2 regions of the Sinorhizobium sp. CB7 genome follow, and region 1 is predicted to be linked to the other one. Evidence: predicted binding sites of a transcription regulator. Region 1 holds the regulator's gene; the other holds the start of a gene.
What was found. The regulator PhoB, encoded in region 1, activates phosphate uptake and scavenging genes when phosphate is short. The targets are predictions, from matches to a motif close to TGTCATNNANCTGTCAT.
Positions count from the first base shown of each region.

Region 2: the regulator PhoB is predicted to act here: its motif matches at 2,095-2,111, upstream of AAE029_RS26575 (PhoX family phosphatase).

Region 1 is NZ_JAULLL010000007.1:286,381-290,581, reverse strand. It holds gene AAE029_RS15690 (aspartate aminotransferase family protein) at 1-322, opposite strand, end outside; gene AAE029_RS15685 (GcrA family cell cycle regulator) at 746-1,276, shown strand; gene phoB (phosphate regulon transcriptional regulator PhoB) at 1,406-2,089, opposite strand; gene phoU (phosphate signaling complex protein PhoU) at 2,122-2,835, opposite strand; gene pstB (phosphate ABC transporter ATP-binding protein PstB) at 2,877-3,692, opposite strand; gene pstA (phosphate ABC transporter permease PstA) at 3,707-4,201, opposite strand, start outside.
Region 2 is NZ_JAULLL010000016.1:106,576-110,776, reverse strand. It holds gene AAE029_RS26575 (PhoX family phosphatase) at 33-2,024, opposite strand; gene AAE029_RS26570 (GNAT family N-acetyltransferase) at 2,243-2,764, opposite strand; gene AAE029_RS26565 (glutathione S-transferase family protein) at 3,065-4,054, shown strand; gene AAE029_RS26560 (NUDIX domain-containing protein) at 4,165-4,201, opposite strand, start outside.

The DNA of each region.
Region 1 (4,201 bases):
TCTTGATCGCGCATTCCAGGGCTTCCGCGCCGGAATTCGTGAAAAAGACCTTGTCCGCGAAGGTCGCCGCGGTCAGGCGTGCGGCGAGCTTTTCCTGGCCCGGGACCTCATAGAGGTTGGAGAGGTGCCAGACCTTGTCGGCCTGCGCCTTGAGGGCTTCAACAAGATGCGGATGCCCGTGTCCAAGAGAAGTGACTGCGACACCGCCCCCAAAATCGAGATAGCGCTCGCCGTTCTCGGTGATCAGCCACACTCCCTCCCCTCGCTCGAACCGCAACGGAGCACGAGAATAGGTATCATAGAGCGGCGCGGCTTGAGCCATGGCGCATATCTCCTCGATCAGAGCTATATGGAGCGACCGGATTCACTATTCGACGCAGATCCGGAAAATCAAAATGCCGCCTTTCGGCGGCGTTGGCACTATTCCCTTTTCGCACTGCGATGTCAACAAAACAGAGAGCTGCGCAGTTGCGGTACGGAGCCGTCTCACTTCATCACGTGTTCAACAACTTATATTGCAGAAATGACACGTCAGGACAGCAAGTTGGGGAAAACTCCGAAATCGATTCATCGAGATTCTGGCGACTCTTGTCACGGAGTCAGCCTCACACTAGGTTAAAGTTCAATTACTAGACTGCATGCGGCGGAACTAGTCACCAAAATTTCAGGCGTTTTTTGCTTCGGAGGCGTCCGGGGCAAGGGTGAGGGATTCTGCCATCACCAACGCGACAGGCGGAGACAGGGCATGAACTGGACAGACGAGCGGGTGGAAAAACTCAAGAAACTGTGGTCGGAGGGACTAAGCGCCAGCCAGATCGCGGCGCAACTCGGCGGCGTAAGCCGAAACGCCGTCATTGGCAAGGTGCATCGCCTGAGCCTGCCTGGCCGCGCCAAAGCGGGTGGCACCACATCGGCGACCCGGGCACCGAAGCGCAATACATCCGCTCCCCGCGCGCCGAACTACGCCTCTCGCCTCACCACGCGAACGATCACCAGAGCCGCCGGCGCGACGCTCCTCAAGGAAGAGATCGAGTTCGATGCCGTCGAGGAAATCGAATTCCGGCCGGCCGCCAACGTGGTCGTGCCGATCTCGCGCCGCCTTGGACTCACGGAGCTCACCGAACGCACCTGCAAATGGCCGGTCGGCGATCCGCTGAAGGAAGATTTTCACTTCTGCGGCTGCGAATCCCCCGATTCCTCGCCCTATTGCGGCTATCACCAGCGCCTGGCCTATCAGCCTATCGCTGAGCGCCGCCGGACGCCGCGGATCAACTAGTCGACTAAGCCTTGCACCAGCGCATGATCCCGAGGTTATGCGCGGTTTGCACTCCTGCTTTGTCCCACAAAAAAGCCAAAACGGGCCGCTAGGGCCCGTTTTCAGCATCTGGAGTAGGTTTTAGTCGGCTCAGGCTTCCATCGAATAGCCGGCGCCGCGAACGGTGCGGATTACATCCTGCATGTTCGAAAAATTGAGTGCCTTGCGCAAGCGGCCGACATGCACGTCCACGGTGCGTTCATCAACATAGATATCATGCCCCCAGACGCCGTCGAGAAGCTGCGAGCGGGAGAAGACGCGGCCGGGGGACGACATCAGGAATTCGAGAAGGCGGAACTCGGTGGGACCGAGGCGCACCTCCCGGCTCTTGCGATGTACGCGATGGGTTTCACGGTCAAGTTCGATATCGCCGCATTTGAGCACACTGGACAGCACCTCCGGCCGGGCCCGGCGAAGCATCGCCTTCACCCGCGCCATCAGCTCCGGCGTGGAAAACGGCTTGACGACGTAGTCGTCCGCGCCGGTGGAAAGGCCGCGCACCCGTTCGCTTTCCTCGCCGCGGGCCGTCAGCATGATGATCGGCAGACGTTCCGTCTCGGGCCGCATGCGCAGGCGGCGGCACAGTTCGATGCCGGATACGCCGGGAAGCATCCAATCGAGGATGAGGAGGTCGGGAATGCGCTCCTGAAGGCGAATTTCCGCCTCATCGCCCCTGAGGATGGTGTCGACCTCGAAGCCTTCGGCCTCGAGGTTATATCGCAACAGCACACTCAGGGCTTCTTCGTCTTCTACGACAGCAACTTTCGGGATCATATGGTCGCGTCTCCTTCACAGGCCCGGAACGATTATTCCGTAACCGCACCGACGGTGTTCGCGGTGTCGTCCTTGGGACGCTCGCCCTCCGGCTGCGCGCCGGTCGCCATGTAGTAGATCGTCTCGGCGATATTGGTCGCATGGTCGCCGATGCGCTCAATGTTCTTGGCGCAGAACAGGAGATGCGTGCACGAGGTGATGTTGCGCGGATCCTCCATCATATAAGTGAGGAGCTCGCGAAACAGGGACGTGTACATCGCATCGATTTCCTCGTCGCGCTCGCGGATCGACTTGGCCTTGTCGGCGGAACGCGTCGTATAGACATCGAGCACTTCCTTGAGCTGCCCGAGCGCCAGCTCGGAGAGGTGCTCCAGGCCACGGGCAAGCCGGCGCGGAACGCCGGTGCCCTGAACCGCGATGACGCGCTTTGCCGTGTTCTTGCCGAGATCTCCGACACGCTCCAGATCGGCGGCGATACGGATCGAACCCATGATCTCGCGAAGGTCGGTCGCCACTGGCTGACGACGGGCGATCGTTACGATCGCCTTATCACCGATTTCGCGCTCCGCGTGATCGAGTATGACATCGTCGGAGATGACCTTCTGGGCGAGCGCCGCATCGCCATGGACCAGCGCACGCACCGAATCGCTGACCATCTGTTCTGCCAATCCCCCCATTTCCGAGATGCGGCGGGAAAGGAACTTCAGATCGTCATCGTAGGCAGAAAGTATGTGAGTCGATACCATTATGGTGTCCTCGAATTTGAACGATTTTGGCGCTTCGCGGGTTAGCCGAAGCGGCCCATGATGTAGTCCTGGGTGCGCGAGTCGTCAGGATTGGTGAACATCTTGTCGGTGTCGTTCTCCTCGACCAGATTGCCAAGATGGAACATCGCCGTACGCTGGGAGACACGTGCCGCCTGTTGCATCGAGTGAGTCACGATGACAATGGTGAAGTTCTCCCGCAGTTCGTGGATGAGCTCTTCCACCTTGGCGGTTGCGATCGGATCGAGAGCCGAGCAAGGCTCGTCCATCAGAATCACTTCCGGGCTGACCGCAACCGCGCGCGCGATGCAGAGGCGCTGCTGCTGACCGCCGGAAAGACCGGTACCCGCTTCGTGGAGGCGATCTTTCACCTCGTTCCAAAGGCCGGCCCTTTGCAGGCTCGTTTCAACGACCTGGTCCATGTCGGCCTTCGACTTGGTCAGGCCATGGATGCGCGGACCGTAGGAAACGTTCTCATAGATCGACTTCGGGAACGGGTTCGGCTTCTGGAAAACCATGCCGACACGCGCACGAAGCTCGACCACGTCGATCGCCGGATCATAGATATCCTCGCTGTCCAGCGTGATCTTGCCGGTGACCCGGCAATTTTCGATCGTATCGTTCATCCGGTTCAGCGTGCGCAGGAAGGTCGACTTCCCGCAACCGGACGGGCCGATCAGAGCCGTTACCGTATTTTCGCGAATGTTGAGGTTGACGTCGAAAAGTGCGCGCTTTTCGCCATAGTAAACCGATACGTCTTGGCCGATCATCTTGTAGGGAGTGGCACTCATCTTCTGATCCAGGGTTTTTTCCACTGCAGCTTCTGACAACATGTTCATATGATCTACTCCTTTTACCAGCGACGCTCGAAGCGACGCCGCAAGAGAATGGCTCCGATATTCATGGCAATGAGGAACAGGAGCAAGACGATGATCGCCCCCGAAGTCCGCTCAACGAAGGCGCGCTCCGCCTCGTTCGCCCACATGTAGATCTGCACCGGAAGCGCGGTGGAAGGCTCAAGCGGTGTCGCCGGATAGTTGGCGACGAAGGCGACCATGCCGATCAGCAGAAGCGGCGCCGTCTCACCAAGGGCGTGGGCGAGGCCGATAATCGTGCCGGTCAGAATGCCGGGCATTGCGAGCGGCAGGACATGATGGAACACCATCTGCATCTTGGAGGCGCCGAGCCCGAGCGCCGCGCTGCGGATCGATGGCGGCACCGCGCGCAAGGCGGCACGGGTCGCGATGATGATCGTCGGCAGCGTCATGAGGGTCAGCACGAGGCCGCCGACAAGAGCGGCCGAACGCGGCAGACCAGCGAAGTTGATGAACACCGCGAGACCGAGAAG
Region 2 (4,201 bases), on a different contig from region 1:
CAACATCTTGCTCTAACTTTTTGCGTCAGACCTTAGACGGCAATCTTGCCGCCGCCGATCTTGGTGATGGCGACAACGGCCGGACGAACGGGCATGTCATCCTTGAAGTCCGGCCAGCGGGTGGAGAGGTCCTCGTAGTAAGACGGGCGTCCGTGACCGCTCCAGTCATCGCCGCCATCGCCCGGATGCTGCACGGCAACGAACGCCGTTTCATCGCCGGGGATGATCAGCGGACCACAGAGCTCAGCGCCCACCGGTACGCGATAGAACAGCTTCGACGTCGCGCGCGCATCGCCTTCGGTATCAATCGCCCAAAGACCATCCGTACGGCCGGTTGCCTTATTGTTGTTGCCGTCGGTCGCCACCCACAGACGGCCAGCCGAATCGATGGAACAGTTATCCGGCATGCCGAACCAGCCGTTCTTGGTCGTTTCGGTCGAGAAGGATGCACCAACCTCGGCAACGGACGGATCGCCGCACTTCAGCAGCACTTCCCATTTGCCTGTCGTGGCCGCGAACTCGCCGCCCTCCTCGCTGATCTCGATGATGTGGCCGAACGCATTCTTGGCGCGCGGATTGGCGGCATCGACCTGCTCGGGCTTGCGATTGCTGTTATTGGTCAGCATGACGTAGACCTTACCGTTGACCGGGTTCGGCTCGACGTCTTCCGGCCGATCCATCTTCGTGGCTCCGAGCAGGTCGGCGGCACGACGCGTCTCGATGAGGACGTCGGCCTGGCTGGAGAAGCCATTTTCGGCCGTCAGCGGACCTTGACCGAAGGTCAGCGGAAGCCATTGCAGCGTACCGTCTTCGGCAAACTTGGCAACATAGAGGGTTCCACTGTCGAGCAGGTCGATGTTGGCTGCTCGATCGTTCGCGTTGTAGGTGCCGGATGTCACGAACTTATAGACATAGTCGAAGCGCTCGTCGTCGCCGAGGTAAAAGACGACATTTCCGTTCTTGGAGACGATCGATGCTGCACCTTCATGTTTGGTGCGGCCAAGAGCGGTGCGCTTCTTCGGCGTGGACGTCGGATCGAAAGCGTCGACTTCAACGATCCATCCGAAGCGATTGGGTTCGTTCGGCTCCTTGGCGACGTCGAAACGATCGTAGAAGTTCGCCCACTCATAGGAGCCTTCCGGAACGCCGTAACGCTTGTAGTTGGCGGCTTCCTTGTGGTCTGCCGGCAATTCGCCGGAGAAGTAGCCATGGAAGTTCTCCTCCGCCATGATGTAAGTGCCCCATGGGGTCACGCCGCCGGCACAATTGTTGAGGGTGCCAATGACCTTGGTGCCGCTCGCATCGGCTGATGTCTGCAGCCGCGCATTGCCGGCAGCCGGTCCCGTAAGCTGCATTTCCGTCATTGCCGTGATGCGGCGATTGTACCGACTGTCCGGCACCACCTGCCACTTGCCGTCGACCTTGCGGATTTCGACGATGGTGCCGCCATGGGCGGCCATTTCGATATCCACCTGCTCCTTGCTGAGCGGCGCCTGCTTGATCTTCCCGTCGGTGATCGTGACGATACCCGGGAACATCAGATGCGGATTGGTATATTCGTGATTGACGACGAGCAGACCGTGCTCGGACGAGCCTTCGAGCGGGATATAGCCGACATAGTCGTTATTGTAGCCGAACTGACGGCGCTGCGCCTCGGCCGTCTGGTTCTTTGGATCGAATGCCGGTGAATCGGGGAACAAGGCATCGCCCCAGCGCAGCAATATGTCGGCATTATAGCCTTCGGCAACGTGATGATCGGCATCGACGCCGGCCTCGACTTCCTTGAACGAGAAGGCCGACGTACCGGCGGCACGCGCCTTCTCAGCGGTGATCAGTGCCAGAGGGCTTACGGTTGCGGCAATGGCGGAAACCGCCAGCGATCCCTGGAGGAATCCACGACGGGAAAAGCGTCTGCTGATAATTTCGCCCATCGTAGGATTATCGGTGAGGTTACGTCCCTCACCATCGGCTTCCTCGAGCTGGCTTGTCGGAAAAATATCCTTTTGAGAAAGATGTTCAGTCATTTGAACTACCCCCATAGTGTTGACTGCCACACTCCGTCTTTAGAGTGTTTTTAAACCTTATGGGGGCCGCATAACAGATATATGAAAATGGTGTGACAGTCTGGACGCCACGAATTCCGATCCGCCGGCACAGCCGATATGTGCCCATTGGACAAAGAATTGTTAGTCAATTCCAAGGGATAAAGCGTCCTTGGCGCGCCCGATGGACGCGTATCGCTTCAGGACGGAAGAGCCGTTTCTCTCCAGCGAATAACACCGCTCAAATGCTCGTGAACGCCGTCGGCAATCGGCACGACAAGCACGCGGGCAGGATCGACCGGGCCGGGAAAAATCAGCGCATTGTAGGCGACCTTCTCGAAACCGAGAGGTCCGTAATAGGGAGGATCGCCGACGAGGATCACGGCCTCCGATCCCTTGCGCCGGGCAGCCTCTACGGCGATGCGGACAAGCTCGCGCCCGATTCCCTGGTTCTTGTGCGAGGGCCGCACGGCAAGTGGTCCTAGCAGATGCCCCCTCACCGATCCGGCAAGCACCGGCGTCATCCGTACCGAGGCGATCGCCTCACCATTATCCGCGCAGATGAAGGACAGCGAACGGTCATGCGGTCCCTGCTCGCGGATGCGTGCCGCAGCGCGGACGAACCGCCCGGGGCCGAACGCTTCTTCGTTGATGTGTTCGATGGCAGCGTCGTGCGACGCATCCTCAGTAAGGTAGACCAGATCGTGCTTGAACATGAGCATGAAACAACAAAACCGTGCAGACAGAAAGGATGGCTCTCGAAAACGCTCTCGGAGCGTTCGGGATCATCAACGTCGTCGCAGGCTTGTGTATGCGCTCATCAATCGGGTTCCTGAAGCGACGCCCACAGAGGTGTCGCGCTAAGTTACGAAATGGCCGATAGCAGGAAAAATCCGTTCCGTCCAATCCAAAAAATAGCACAGCAGCAAAATGCCGTGACGCATTGTTCATCTTTTGGCGTCTCGAAAACCCGCCAAAGTGCCGTATCTTCCTCCGCAAGCTGAAACGGAAGGATGAAACCCATGGGCATGCTGGTAAACGGCGTCTGGCATGACGTCTGGTACGACACCAAGGAAACCAACGGCCATTTCAAGCGTGCGGCCTCGCAATTTCGCAACTGGGTAACGGTCGACGGCGCACCCGGACCGAGCGGCACCGGTGGTTTCCAGGCAGAAGCCGACCGCTACCATCTTTACGTCTCCTACGCTTGTCCCTGGGCTCATCGCACCCTGATCTTTCGCAAGCTGAAAAAGCTGGAGAGCCTGATCTCGGTATCCGTCGTTGACCCGCTAATGCTCGAAAACGGCTGGGAATTCCACGTGCGCGACGGCGCGACCGGCGATCATCTCTTCGGCTCGAAAGCGCTCTGGCAGATCTACATGAAGGCGGAACCGAACTATTCGGGTCGCGTCACTGTGCCGGTGCTCTGGGATAAGAAGACAGGCACGATCGTCAATAACGAATCTTCCGAAATTATCCGCATGTTCAACAGCGCCTTTGACAAGCTGACGGGATCGACCGCGGATTACTACCCTCGAGACCTTCGCGCCGAGATCGACGCCCTGAATGACGTTGTCTACAACACCGTCAACAACGGCGTTTACAAGGCTGGTTTTGCGACCACGCAGGAAGCCTACGAAGTCAATGTCCGCAAGCTCTTTGAAACACTGGATATTCTCGATGAACGGCTCGGCCGCGGACGCTATCTTTTCGGCGACCGGCAGACCGAAGCGGATTGGCGTCTGTTCACCACGCTCGCGCGTTTCGACGCCGTTTATGTCGGCCACTTCAAGTGCAATATTCGCCGGATCGAGGAATATGCGAACCTCTCAGCCTACCTGCGCGATCTCTACCAGACATCAGGCGTCAGGGAGACGGTGAACCTGCATCACATCAAGAACCACTACTATCGCAGCCATCGCACCATCAATCCCACCGGCATCGTGCCGGTTGGGCCCGAATTGAACTTCGATCGGCCGCATGGCAGGGAACGCATGGCCACTGCGGTCTGATGCATGTCGCGCAAAAGTGTTCAGCGGTTTTGCGGCAAAGACATGCATGAAAACAACAAGCTAAAGCCTGTCGCGTGAGCCTACCTTCATGCGACAGGCTTTAAGACGCCTCACCAGTAGGCAGACGGAGGCTGGTCCCCACGCAAT